3 regions of the Salmonella sp. A1325 genome follow, and region 1 is predicted to be linked to each of the others. Evidence: predicted binding sites of a transcription regulator. Region 1 holds the regulator's gene; each other region holds the start of a gene.
What was found. The regulator PurR, encoded in region 1, represses purine synthesis genes. The targets are predictions, from matches to a motif close to CANGCAAACGTTTGCNTG.
Positions count from the first base shown of each region.

Region 2: the regulator PurR is predicted to act here: its motif matches at 1,307-1,324, upstream of cvpA (colicin V production protein).
Region 3: the regulator PurR is predicted to act here: its motif matches at 1,113-1,130, upstream of carA (glutamine-hydrolyzing carbamoyl-phosphate synthase small subunit).

Region 1 covers NZ_JAMLWO010000001.1:480,188-484,405, reverse strand. Annotated here, with positions in the region: gene punC (purine nucleoside transporter PunC) at 1-690, opposite strand, end outside; gene punR (DNA-binding transcriptional activator PunR) at 803-1,735, shown strand; gene purR (HTH-type transcriptional repressor PurR) at 1,732-2,757, opposite strand; gene cydH (cytochrome bd-I oxidase subunit CydH) at 3,053-3,142, shown strand; gene sodB (superoxide dismutase [Fe]) at 3,225-3,806, opposite strand; gene NAZ64_RS02485 (C40 family peptidase) at 3,933-4,218, opposite strand, start outside.
Region 2 covers NZ_JAMLWO010000012.1:36,805-41,022, reverse strand. Annotated here, with positions in the region: gene purF (amidophosphoribosyltransferase) at 1-725, opposite strand, end outside; gene cvpA (colicin V production protein) at 763-1,251, opposite strand; gene dedD (cell division protein DedD) at 1,562-2,236, opposite strand; gene folC (bifunctional tetrahydrofolate synthase/dihydrofolate synthase) at 2,226-3,494, opposite strand; gene accD (acetyl-CoA carboxylase, carboxyltransferase subunit beta) at 3,562-4,218, opposite strand, start outside.
Region 3 covers NZ_JAMLWO010000009.1:207,558-211,775, reverse strand. Annotated here, with positions in the region: gene dapB (4-hydroxy-tetrahydrodipicolinate reductase) at 1-183, shown strand, start outside; gene NAZ64_RS17535 (hypothetical protein) at 310-474, opposite strand; gene carA (glutamine-hydrolyzing carbamoyl-phosphate synthase small subunit) at 1,222-2,370, shown strand; gene carB (carbamoyl-phosphate synthase large subunit) at 2,389-4,218, shown strand, end outside.

The sequences.
Region 1 (4,218 bases):
GAGAATAAACGGGGACCCTGTTAGCCACGCAAAAAAGCTGGCGGAACAGGCGGCATAAATCAGCACATTACCGCGATAGGTTTTAGAGCGTAACAACGTCGCGAAAGTGAGTTTATCCTGTCCCTCGGTATGCGCTTTTACCGATGGTTTTAAGCGCAGCGCCGGTAACATCAGCAACAACGTAATCACGAACAGGGTGGCGAAAATCGCCTGCCATGAGAAATGCGTCAGTATCCAGCTTCCCAGTAAGGGCGCAAGCGCCGGGGATAATCCCACCAGAGGCATGATAGTGGCGAAGATACGATTAATTTTTTTCGAAGGATAATAATCGGTCACCAGCGCTTGCCAGATTACCGTTGCCGCACAAACGCCGACGGCCTGCACAAAGCGCAGCGTCAGCAGTGCTGCCGCGCTTTCTACCCACAGCATCCCCAGACTTCCGAGCGCAAAGATAGATAACCCCAGCAGTAAAATCGGTTTACGGCCATAACGATCCGATAGCGGTCCCCAGAGGAGTTGCGCGACGGCAAAGCCAGCTAAAAACAGGCTGAGGCTGGCGCTGACAGCGGCGGCAGGCGTTTGTAAATCCGCCTGTATGGCGGCAAATGCGGGCAGGTACATGTCCGTAGCCAGAAATCCCAGCACGCTAAGACCGGCTAACCAGACTAAAAAACCTTTTCCAGGTTGCATATTTGTTTCTCTTTCTTATCAGACAGACATTGTCGCAGAGTGTAGGGAGTGAAATTACGGTTGTGAAACGTTAATATTTGTCCAGTGAATTCAAAATTTTTGTAGGCAAATTATGTGGTCGGAATACTCGCTTGAAGTGGTTGACGCCGTGGCGCGCAATGGCAGTTTTAGCGCGGCGGCGCAGGAACTGCACCGTGTGCCTTCAGCAGTCAGCTACACCGTTCGTCAGCTAGAGGAGTGGCTGGCCGTACCGCTTTTTGTACGACGTCACCGTGATGTTGAACTGACGCCTGCTGGCGTCTGGTTTTTAAAAGAAGGGCGTTCTGTTATCAAAAAAATGCAGATCACTCGCCAGCAGTGTCAGCAAATTGCTAATGGCTGGCGCGGGCAGTTAGCTATTGCGGTGGACAATATCGTCAGACCTGAACGTACCCGGCAGATGATCGTCGATTTCTATCGTCATTTTGACGATGTGGAACTGCTGGTTTTTCAGGAGGTGTTTAACGGCGTCTGGGACGCGCTCTCCGACGGGCGTGTCGAACTGGCGATTGGGGCGACGCAGGCGATTCCGGTAGGGGGACGTTACGCTTTTCGGGATATGGGGACCCTGAGCTGGAGCTGCGTAGTGGCAAGCGATCATCCGCTGGCGTCAATGCCTGGGCCGTTAAGCGACGATACCCTGCGCAACTGGCCGTCGCTGGTCAGGGAAGACACTTCGCGAACCTTACCGAAACGGATTACCTGGCTGCTGGATAACCAAAAAAGGGTCGTCGTACCGGACTGGGAGTCATCGGCAACCTGCCTGTCGGCAGGACTATGCGTGGGAATGGTGCCGACGCATTTTGCCCGACAGTGGATAGACAGCGGAAAATGGGTGGCGCTGACGTTAGAGAATCCGTTTCCCGATGCGGCCTGTTGCGTGACGTGGCAGCAAAACGAGGCCTCGCCCGCGCTGGCATGGCTGCTGGACTATTTGGGCGATAGCGAAACGTTGAATCGGGAGTGGCTGCGGGAGCCAGAAGAGGCTCCCGACAGCGGGGATTAACGCCGATAGTCGCGGAACGGGCCGTCAGCGACCGAGCGACGCTCAACCAGGCGTGGATGAACTTCAATAGACTGTGACTCTTCACGCTTATTGACGATGCGATCCAATAGCATATTAAATGCGGTTTCGCCTAAAGAGTCTTTGGGCTGGTGAATCGTCGTCAGCGCCGGGGTGAAGAAACGGGCGTTACGCACATTGTCATAACCGATCACCGAAACGTCCTGCGGTACGCGAAGCCCCATTTCGTCAGCCGCGCAAAGCGCGCCCATCGCCATAATATCGCCGCCGCAGAAAACGGCGGTAGGGCGATGTGACTGCGATAAAATTTGCTGCATCGCGTGGTAACCGGATTCCGGCTCGAAGTCGCCCTGAACAATCCAGTTGTCCGGCACGTTGATCAGCGCCTCCTCCATGGCTTTCATAAAGCCTGCGAGCCGGCCCGCGCCGGTGTTGCGCTCCAGCGGGCCGGGAATAACGCCAATATCCCGGTGGCCGCGCTCAACCAGATAACGACCCGCCATATAGCCGCCTGCAAAGGCGTTATCAATCACCGTGTCGGTAAAATCGGCCTTCGCTTCACCCCAGTCCATCACCACCATCGGAATATGGCGATACTCTTCCAGCATGGAAAGCAGAGGTTCTGGATACTCAGAACACATCACCAGCAGGCCATCCACGCGCTTTTGCGCCATCATGGACAGGTAGGCGCGCTGTTTTTCCAGGTTATTCCAGGCGTTGCCTAAAATCAGCGTATAGCCTTTCTGGAAACAGTTTTTTTCAACTGCCTCGATAATTTCGGCAAAATAGGCCGCTTCGCTGCTGGTCGCCAGTAAGCCTATCGACTTGGTATGGTTAACCTTCAGGCTACGCGCGACGGCGCTGGGAGAGTAGTGCAGCTCTTTAATTGCCGCCCAGACCGCGTTACGCGTTTCTTCAGCGACAAAACGCGTTTTGTTGATTACGTGTGATACAGTTGTAGTGGAAACGTTTGCTCGTTTCGCTACATCTTTAATTGTTGCCATTACATTTCACTCCAGACCCTCGCTAAGCTCCTGAGAAACGCCAGGTAAACGTTTGCCTACACACACCCTAATCGCAACATCAGGGTTGCGGCACGCCGGAAAAACGACACGGAACGTCAGGAAGGGGTCAATGGCCGTTACGCTAATTCAGTAAGCCTGGAATTTTGTCTGATCTTGAGGAAAAGGGGAAGCGTTAAAAACAGTTATCAATATAAAACATGAGAGATTTTTGTGCGGGAATGTGCAAAAATGCGCTATATCACTTTTTGTGTGGGAATAAAAAGGAGAAAACTTGATGAGTACCGACCTGAAATTTTCGTTGATTACTACGCTGATTGTTCTGGGCGTGATTGTCGCAGGTGGATTAACGGCCGCTCTGCACTGATTTCCTCTCTTCTGAGGGTGGGCGTCTCCTCTATTCTATCCCTCTCTAAAACGCAGAAGGCGTACCTTCTGCGTACTCAGACTTATGCGGCGAGATTTTTCGCAACAAATTCCCAGTTAACCAGCGCCCAGAAATGCTCCAGATAGTTTGGACGGGCGTTGCGGTAGTCGATGTAATACGCGTGTTCCCACACATCAACCGTCAGCAACGGCGTTGCATCCGTAGTCAGCGGCGTACCGGCATTTGAGGTAGAAACGATAGCCAGTTTGCCATCAGCGCTTTTTACCAGCCATGTCCATCCGGAACCAAAGTTTTTGATAGCGGCATCGGTGAACTGCGCTTTAAATTCCGCGAAGCTGCCAAAAGATGCCGCGATAGCATCAGCCAGTTTCCCGGTCGGTTCGCCGCCAGCGTTTGGCGCCAGGCAGTTCCAGTAGAAGGTGTGGTTCCATACCTGAGCGGCGTTATTAAAGATACCGCCTTCGGAGGCTCGCACGATCTCTTCCAGCGATTTGCCTTCAAACGCCGTGCCTTTGATCAAATTGTTAAGATTGGTCACGTAAGTCTGATGATGTTTGCCATAGTGATATTCCAGCGTCTCAGCAGAAATATGCGGTGCCAGAGCATCTTTGGCATACGGTAATGCAGGTAATTCGAACGACATTGCTTCTCTCCTTATTATTAATATTGCGCACGCACAATAACCCTGGTGCGCGTAAGGATAGGGTAGCAAATTGAGAGGTGGCGCAAAAGAAGAAGTTATCCTGTCGTTAAACGACAGGATAAAATATTAGCGAATTGTTTTAGGCGTCATCACCCGACGGGCGCCGACATAATGACGCTGCCAGTACTCTTCGTTCAGTGAGGTGATCTTAATTTCCTGACCGCTGCGCGGAGACTGGATAAACTTACCGTTGCCGACATAGACGCCAACGTGATCGGCGGTGCCGCGCCCCTGCGTACGGAAGAACACCAGATCGCCGTTTTTCAACTCGCTACGCTCAATGGGCGCCGCGTCACGCAGGTGATACATCTCATTCGCCGTTCGGGGGATACGGATCTTCACTAAATCTTTA
Region 2 (4,218 bases), on a different contig from region 1:
CGCGTGAACAGTTGCCCCTTTTCGGTAATATAGATAGCTTCGCCCGGCGCGACATCGCGCAGAAACTCAAAGCCCAGCGTATCCAGCGCCACGCTTTCAGAAGCGACCATATACTCCGTACGTCCATCGCCAACGTCACGCTTGCCCAGCACTAACGGGCGAATGCCGTGCGGATCGCGAAAAGCCACCATGCCGTGGCCGATAATCATCGCCACGCAGGCATAGGCGCCGCGGATTTGACGGTTAGTCGCGGCAATCGCGGCAAAAATATTGTCGGCTTCCAGCGGATAGTGACGGAAGTTGTCGAGCTCGCTGGCGAAAATATTGAGCAGGATTTCGGAATCGGAGGTGGTGTTGATATGACGGCGCTTTTCTTCAAACAGCTTTTTACGTAGCTCGTGCGCGTTAGTCAGGTTGCCATTATGGGCCAACGTGATGCCATACGGCGAGTTAACGTAAAAAGGTTGCGCTTCGGAAGCGCTGGAGCTGCCTGCGGTAGGGTAGCGCACATGGCCGATCCCCATGTTGCCCTGCAAACGCTGCATGTGGCGAGCTTCAAAAATATCGTTCACCAGCCCGTTTGCCTTACGCAAGCGGAAGCAGTTATTCGCATCAATGGTGATGATACCGGCAGCATCCTGACCACGATGCTGGAGCACTGTTAACGCGTCATAAATCGACTGGTTGACCGGCATAACACCGGCGATACCGACAATACCGCACATACGTCATTTTCCTCGTTAAGCCACATCTCAGAACCTGTTACGTCCTGGGCAAGAAACTCGACGAGCTTTGCAGATAGTCAAAGAACCATCTGATGATGAAGCTGAACTGCGGGATGAGCTGCGATTTGCTCCAGTCTTCGCTTTTCGACAAGCCGGTAAAGGTATCAAGGAAGAACAGAATGGCGGCGACAATCAGCGCGCCTCGCAGTGCGCCGAAACAGATCCCCAACACCCGGTCAGTTCCCGACAGGCCGGTCTTCTCTACTAGCTGACCTATCACAAAATTCACGATAGCGCCGACGATAAGCGTCGCGATAAACAGTACCGCGATAGCAATCCCATTACGAACCAGTTCGTCTTCAAAGCCCGTAAACCAGACAGACAGGTAAGTGTAGTAGTGACTGGCGACAAAGAAAGCACAGCCCCACGTCACCAGCGATAACGCTTCACGAACAAAGCCGCGGATCAGGCTAACCAGACAGGAAAAAGCAATCACCGCGATAATGGCGTAATCAATCCAGACCATAGATGTCCCACGATTTTACGCCCTGTCGTCCTGTTCGGGGCGCATTCTAACAGAAAAAGAAAACGTTTGCGTAGGGATTTCCTTCCCACGCGTAAATAAAAATGGCGCTGAAAAAATATTCAACGCCATCACACTTTTTATCTCTTCGGGCACGACCAGAAGAGCTGCCATCGGCCTGATAAGCGCAGGATACCAGGTTTATTCCTTCTGCCGGATGGCGGCGTAAACGCCTTATCCAGCCTACAGAACTTCGGCTATTACCAGGTGAACACCGTAGGCCTTAACGCTGCGCGCTCAGGCAAAACGCGCCTTAGTTCGGGCTATATCCCATCACCACGCCGCTTAACCCGGAAATCTGCTTGAGCTCGCCAAGCGATCCTTTCATCTTATCTTTCGACGCATCCGGCCCGACGAGAATACGGGTTATTTTACCCTGTACCGGCGTTGATGGGGAAGTATAAACCCGGAACCCGGCGGAACGAAGCTTGCCGACTATCTCGTTGACTTTATCCGCGTTTTTCAGCGCGCCCAACTGTACGACATAGGCTTTGCCGGTCGGCGCAGGTTTATCGTCGGCGACTGGTTGCGGCGCGGGCGTCGGCGTGGAAGCGGCGACAACCGGCTGTTGCGGTTTAGGCTGCGGTTTCGGCTTTTCAACCGGCTTCGGTTTAGGCGTCTCCGCCGGTATCGGATCAAGCTCAATATTGTTAGACACCATGCGCGACGGGTCCAGCGATGGCGCTGCCGCATCTCCCGCCCGCACCTCTTCAGCCGCCCCTTCCGGCGGTTGTGTCGGCAGCGCCTGCGTTGCGGCAGGCATCATATCCGGCTCATCGCGGTCGCCAGGCTTCGGTACCAGTGGAATCGCAGCAAATTCATCCTGATAATGCTTTTTCTGTCCGTCCAGCAGACCGGGAAGCACAATAACCCCCAGCGCGACTAACACAATCGTGCCGACTAAACGATTCTGAAACTTACTCGCCACCGATTCTCCCCGCGTCTATCACTTCCATAACATGTGCGACGGTGTGGAACGATCCGCACACCAGCACGGTATCTTCTGGCTGCGCCGCGTCGATAGCGGCCTGCCATGCCTGCGCGACGCTATCATAGACATTCCCTTTCCCCAGATGTTCCAGAAGTTGTTCCGCCGTCGCGCCGCGCGGCCCCTCTAACGGAGCACAATACCAGTCGTCAACCACGCTTTTCAACCAGGCTAACGTGCCGGCGATATCTTTATCATGCAGCATACCAATCACCGCAAGCACGCGCCCGCGTTTCGGCAACATTTTCAGACGACCCGTCAGGTATTCCGCCGCGTGGGGATTATGGGCGACATCAAAGATAACGCGCGGCGACTCACTCACGATTTGAAAACGTCCCGGCAAGGTAGCCTGCGCAATACCGTCGCGAATCGCCTGCTCGTCAATGTTCAACCTGCTGGCGCGCAGCGCGGCCAGGGCGGTGGCGGCATTCGGCTGGGGAACCTGCGGCAACGGCAGTCCGGCAAGCGTACCGTCGCCATCGGTAAACGCCCAGTGGGTCGCTGTCACCTCATAACGCCAGTCAACGCCGCGACGCCGCAACAGCGCGCCGGTCTCCTGAGCGACATCCGCGATGGTTGCCGGCATTTCCGGTTCGCCGACGATAGCGGGTTTTTCCGCACGAAAAATCCCGGCCTTCTCGCGGCCGATACTTTCGCGATCCGGCCCCAGCCAGTCAGTATGGTCAAGCGCGATGCTGGTAATTACCGCTACATCGGCATCCACAATGTTCGTGGCGTCCAGGCGTCCGCCCAACCCGACCTCCAGAATCACCACGTCAAGGTTAGCCTGTTTAAACAGCCACAATGCCGACAACGTGCCATATTCAAAATAGGTCAATGAAATATCGCCGCGCGCCGCTTCTATTTCCGCAAAGGACGCGGTATGCGCGGATTCCGCTAATTCTTTCCCCTGCACGCGCACGCGCTCGGTGTAACGTACCAGATGAGGCGAACTATAGACGCCCACACGGTATCCCGCCGCGATTAACACCGACTCCAGCGTGCGACAGGTCGTACCTTTGCCGTTGGTTCCCGCAACGGTAAAAACGAACGGCGCAGGCTTGAGGATGTCCAGACGCGCTGCCACCTGGCTTACGCGCTCAAGGCCTAAATCGATACTCTTGCTGTGCAGGTTTTCCAGATAAGAAAGCCACGAGGCCAGGGGCGACGCAGCTTGAGGTATAGATTTGTTTTTCATTGATTCCGCTGCTTCTTTACGGTGAAAAGCAAAAGGGCAGAGCCTGCGGCCCTGCCCTTTTCAGTTATCAGGCCTCAGACTCCTGATCCGGCGCCGGAGGCACCACCACGCCTTCACGCGGGGCGTCCGGGTTCGGCGCGGGCAGATTCATCAGCTTCGCCAGAATGCTCGCCAGCTTCAGGCGCATTTCCGGGCGGCGGACGATCATATCAATAGCGCCTTTTTCGATCAGGAACTCACTGCGCTGGAATCCTGGCGGGAGCTTCTCACGAACGGTTTGTTCGATAACGCGCGGGCCGGCGAAGCCAATCAGGGCTTTTGGCTCGGCGATGTTGAGATCGCCCAGCATCGCAAAACTGGCGGAAACGCCGCCCATTGTCGGATCGGTCAATACCGAAATGTAGGGCAGACCACGTTCCTGCATTTTAGCCAGCGCCGCCGAGGTTTTCGCCATCTGCATCAGCGACATCAGCGCTTCTTGCATACGCGCGCCGCCGGAAGCAGAGAAACACACTAACGGACAGTTGTCTTCCAGCGCCTGTTCAACGGCGCGAACGAAGCGTGCGCCAACGACAGACCCCATTGAGCCGCCCATGAACGCGAATTCAAACGCGGCGGCGACAACCGGCATACCGTGAAGCGTCCCTTTCATGACCACCAGCGCGTCTTTCTCGCCGGTTTCTTTCTGCGCGGACGCCAGTCTGTCTTTATATTTTTTGGAGTC
Region 3 (4,218 bases), on a different contig from region 1:
GGCGACATCGTCGGCGAACATACCGCGATGTTTGCCGATATTGGCGAGCGCGTAGAGATTACGCATAAAGCTTCCAGCCGCATGACGTTTGCAAATGGCGCGTTGCGATCGGCATTATGGCTAAAAACGAAGAAAAATGGGCTATTTGACATGCGGGATGTGCTGGGACTGGATGTACTATAACGACTAAATACCTTCGTGATGTGGTTGTGGTAATCAAGATTAATTGATTACAAAGGGCAATATATTATTGCCCTTTTGTTTTTTGCCCCCCGGTTATTCGGTCAGATAAATAACGCCTTTCACCATTCATGTTTCGACAGTTTCTTCGCCCACGATATGTTCTGCCGTTGTTTTCGCGTTAAGAATAGTCAGTTTAAAGACATCCGGGCCAACGGCATCCATTTGCGTGACATAATTGCCATTACGATAAATGCGGTTAATTAGTCCTTCAGGCGCATCGGTACGGGCCATTACGTTCAACGGGAAAAATACTGCCTGAACTGATGTTAGTCATATTCAGCCGCAGTGGCTTACCGTATGCAAAAGGCACCTCGACCAGACTGATAAGACTGATATCCATCGTGGGGTTAGCGCTGTTCCTCGGGGGCGTTTTATCTCTTTTGTTTCAATAGGTTAGCTTTTTTATGCTGTAGTGAGGCTGGTTGTGGTCCAATCGTATGCGCTAGTCTTAAAGAAAAAGAAGCTGGATCTTCATATCGCGATTGTAATTGTTATTACATTGTCTTAATTTGCTGTTTTTGTTGATTTTATAATGCATTTGATTTGTTTTTTTATATTTTTAACATATTGATTTTTAAAATGTTTTTGTTGTTAATTTGCTTAATTTTGAATTTTTATGCATTTAATGGTGTTGATGACTATTAAATGAATTTTTATCGTTGTTTTTTGTTGTTTTAATGTGAAATTTGACCATTTGGTCCACTTTTTATCGTTCCAGTCAGCTTTTTTCGAACTCAAGGAAGCGCAAGCGTTTTCTATCGTCACTTAGTTGATCTTTTTGACTCTTAAACAGAATAACTTACTTATAATGTGCAAAATAACATAAAAAATACCCTCTTTAAGTTGACTTTTATCCGGCTTAACTTCAGAATGCCGCCGTTTGCCAGAAATCCACGGGTAAGCAAATTTGCATTGCTTCATACTGACTGAATGAATTAATATGCAAATAAAGTGAGTGAATATTCTCTGGAGGGTGTTTTGATTAAGTCAGCGCTATTGGTTCTGGAAGACGGAACCCAGTTTCACGGTCGGGCCATTGGGGCAACGGGTTCGGCGGTTGGGGAAGTCGTTTTCAATACTTCAATGACCGGTTATCAAGAAATCCTCACTGATCCTTCCTATTCCCGCCAAATCGTCACTCTTACTTATCCCCATATTGGTAATGTCGGCACCAATGAAGCCGATGAAGAATCTTCTCAGATTCATGCGCAAGGTTTAGTGATTCGCGATCTGCCGTTGATTGCCAGCAACTTCCGTAACACAGAAGACCTCTCTTCTTACCTCAAACGGCATAACATTGTGGCGATTGCTGATATCGATACCCGCAAGCTGACGCGTCTGCTGCGTGAGAAAGGTGCACAGAACGGCTGTATCATTGCAGGCGATAGCCCGGATGCGAAGCTGGCGCTGGAAAAAGCGAAAGCATTTCCTGGACTGAACGGTATGGATCTGGCGAAAGAAGTGACCACGGCGGAAACCTACCGCTGGACGCAGGGGAGCTGGACGCTGAAAGACGGTTTACCGGAAGCGAAATCTGAGGATGACCTGCCGTTCCACGTGGTGGCCTACGATTTTGGCGCCAAGCGCAACATCCTGCGTATGCTGGTGGATCGCGGCTGCCGCCTGACGGTGGTGCCAGCGCAGACCTCTGCTGAAGAGGTGCTGAAAATGAACCCGGACGGCATCTTCCTGTCGAACGGCCCTGGCGACCCGGCCCCGTGCGACTACGCCATCGAGGCGATTAAGAAATTCCTCCAGACCGACATTCCGCTATTTGGCATCTGCCTCGGCCATCAGCTGCTGGCGCTGGCGAGCGGTGCGAAGACCGTTAAGATGAAGTTCGGCCATCACGGCGGCAACCATCCGGTAAAAGATATGGACCGAAACGTGGTGATGATTACCGCGCAGAATCACGGCTTTGCGGTGGATGAAGACTCGCTGCCAGCCAACCTGCGCGTGACCCACAAGTCGCTGTTCGACGGCACCCTGCAGGGCATTCACCGTACCGATAAACCGGCGTTCAGCTTCCAGGGCCACCCGGAAGCCAGCCCCGGCCCGCACGATGCTGCACCGCTGTTCGACCACTTTATCGAGCTTATTGAGCAATACCGTCAGTCCGCGAAATAATCAGGAGTAATAAGAGCCATGCCAAAACGTACAGATATAAAAAGCATCCTGATTCTGGGCGCGGGCCCGATTGTTATCGGTCAGGCGTGTGAGTTTGACTACTCCGGCGCTCAGGCGTGTAAAGCGCTGCGCGAAGAGGGTTACCGCGTCATTCTGGTGAACTCCAACCCGGCCACCATCATGACCGACCCGGAAATGGCCGATGCCACCTACATCGAGCCGATTCACTGGGAAGTGGTGCGCAAAATCATTGAAAAAGAGCGTCCGGATGCGGTGCTGCCGACCATGGGCGGCCAGACAGCGCTGAACTGCGCGCTGGAGCTGGAGCGGCAGGGCGTGCTCGAAGAGTTCGGCGTCACCATGATTGGCGCCACCGCCGACGCCATTGATAAAGCCGAAGACCGTCGTCGCTTCGATATCGCGATGAAGAAAATTGGTCTCGACACCGCGCGTTCCGGTATCGCGCACACCATGGAAGAAGCGCTGGCGGTTGCCGCTGACGTGGGCTTCCCGTGCATCATCCGGCCTAGCTTTACCATGGGCGGCACCGGCGGCGGTATCGCTTACAACCGTGAAGAGTTCGAAGAAATCTGCGAACGCGGTCTGGACCTCTCGCCAACCAACGAGCTGCTGATTGATGAATCGCTGATCGGCTGGAAAGAGTACGAGATGGAAGTGGTGCGTGATAAAAACGACAACTGCATCATCGTCTGCTCCATCGAAAACTTCGATGCGATGGGCATCCATACCGGCGACTCCATCACCGTGGCCCCGGCACAGACGCTGACCGACAAAGAATATCAAATCATGCGTAACGCCTCGATGGCGGTACTGCGTGAAATCGGCGTCGAAACCGGCGGTTCTAACGTCCAGTTCGCAGTGAACCCGAAAAACGGTCGTCTGATCGTTATCGAAATGAACCCGCGCGTATCCCGCTCCTCGGCGCTGGCGTCGAAAGCCACCGGTTTCCCGATTGCCAAGGTAGCCGCCAAACTGGCGGTGGGTTATACCCTCGACGAGCTGATGAACGACATCACCGGTGGCCGTACGCCGGCGTCGTTTGAGCCGTCTATTGACTATGTGGTTACTAAAATTCCGCGCTTTAACTTTGAGAAATTCGCCGGTGCTAACGACCGTCTGACCACCCAGATGAAATCGGTTGGTGAAGTGATGGCGATTGGCCGCACGCAGCAGGAATCCCTGCAAAAAGCGCTGCGCGGCCTGGAAGTGGGCGCTACCGGCTTCGACCCGAAAGTCAGCCTCGACGACCCGGAAGCGCTGACCAAAATCCGCCGCGAGCTGAAAGATGCGGGCGCTGATCGTATCTGGTACATCGCCGATGCTTTCCGCGCAGGCTTGTCTGTGGATGGCGTGTTCAACCTGACCAACATCGACCGCTGGTTCCTGGTGCAAATTGAAGAGCTGGTGCGTCTGGAAGAGAAAGTCGCTGAAGTCGGGATTACTGGTCTCAACGCCGACTTCCTGCGTCAGCTCAAGCGTAAAGGTTTTGCCGATGCGCGTCTGGCGAAACTGGCGGGCGTGCGTGAAGCGGAAATCCGCAAGCTGCGTGACCAGTATGACCTGCATCCGGTCTACAAGCGTGTGGATACCTGCGCGGCGGAATTCGCCACCGATACCGCCTACATGTACTCCACTTATGAAGATGAGTGCGAAGCGAACCCGTCCGTTGATCGCGACAAAATCATGGTCCTCGGCGGTGGCCCGAACCGTATCGGCCAGGGTATCGAATTTGACTACTGCTGCGTACACGCCTCGCTGGCGCTGCGCGAAGACGGTTACGAAACCATTATGGTCAACTGTAACCCGGAAACCGTCTCCACCGACTAC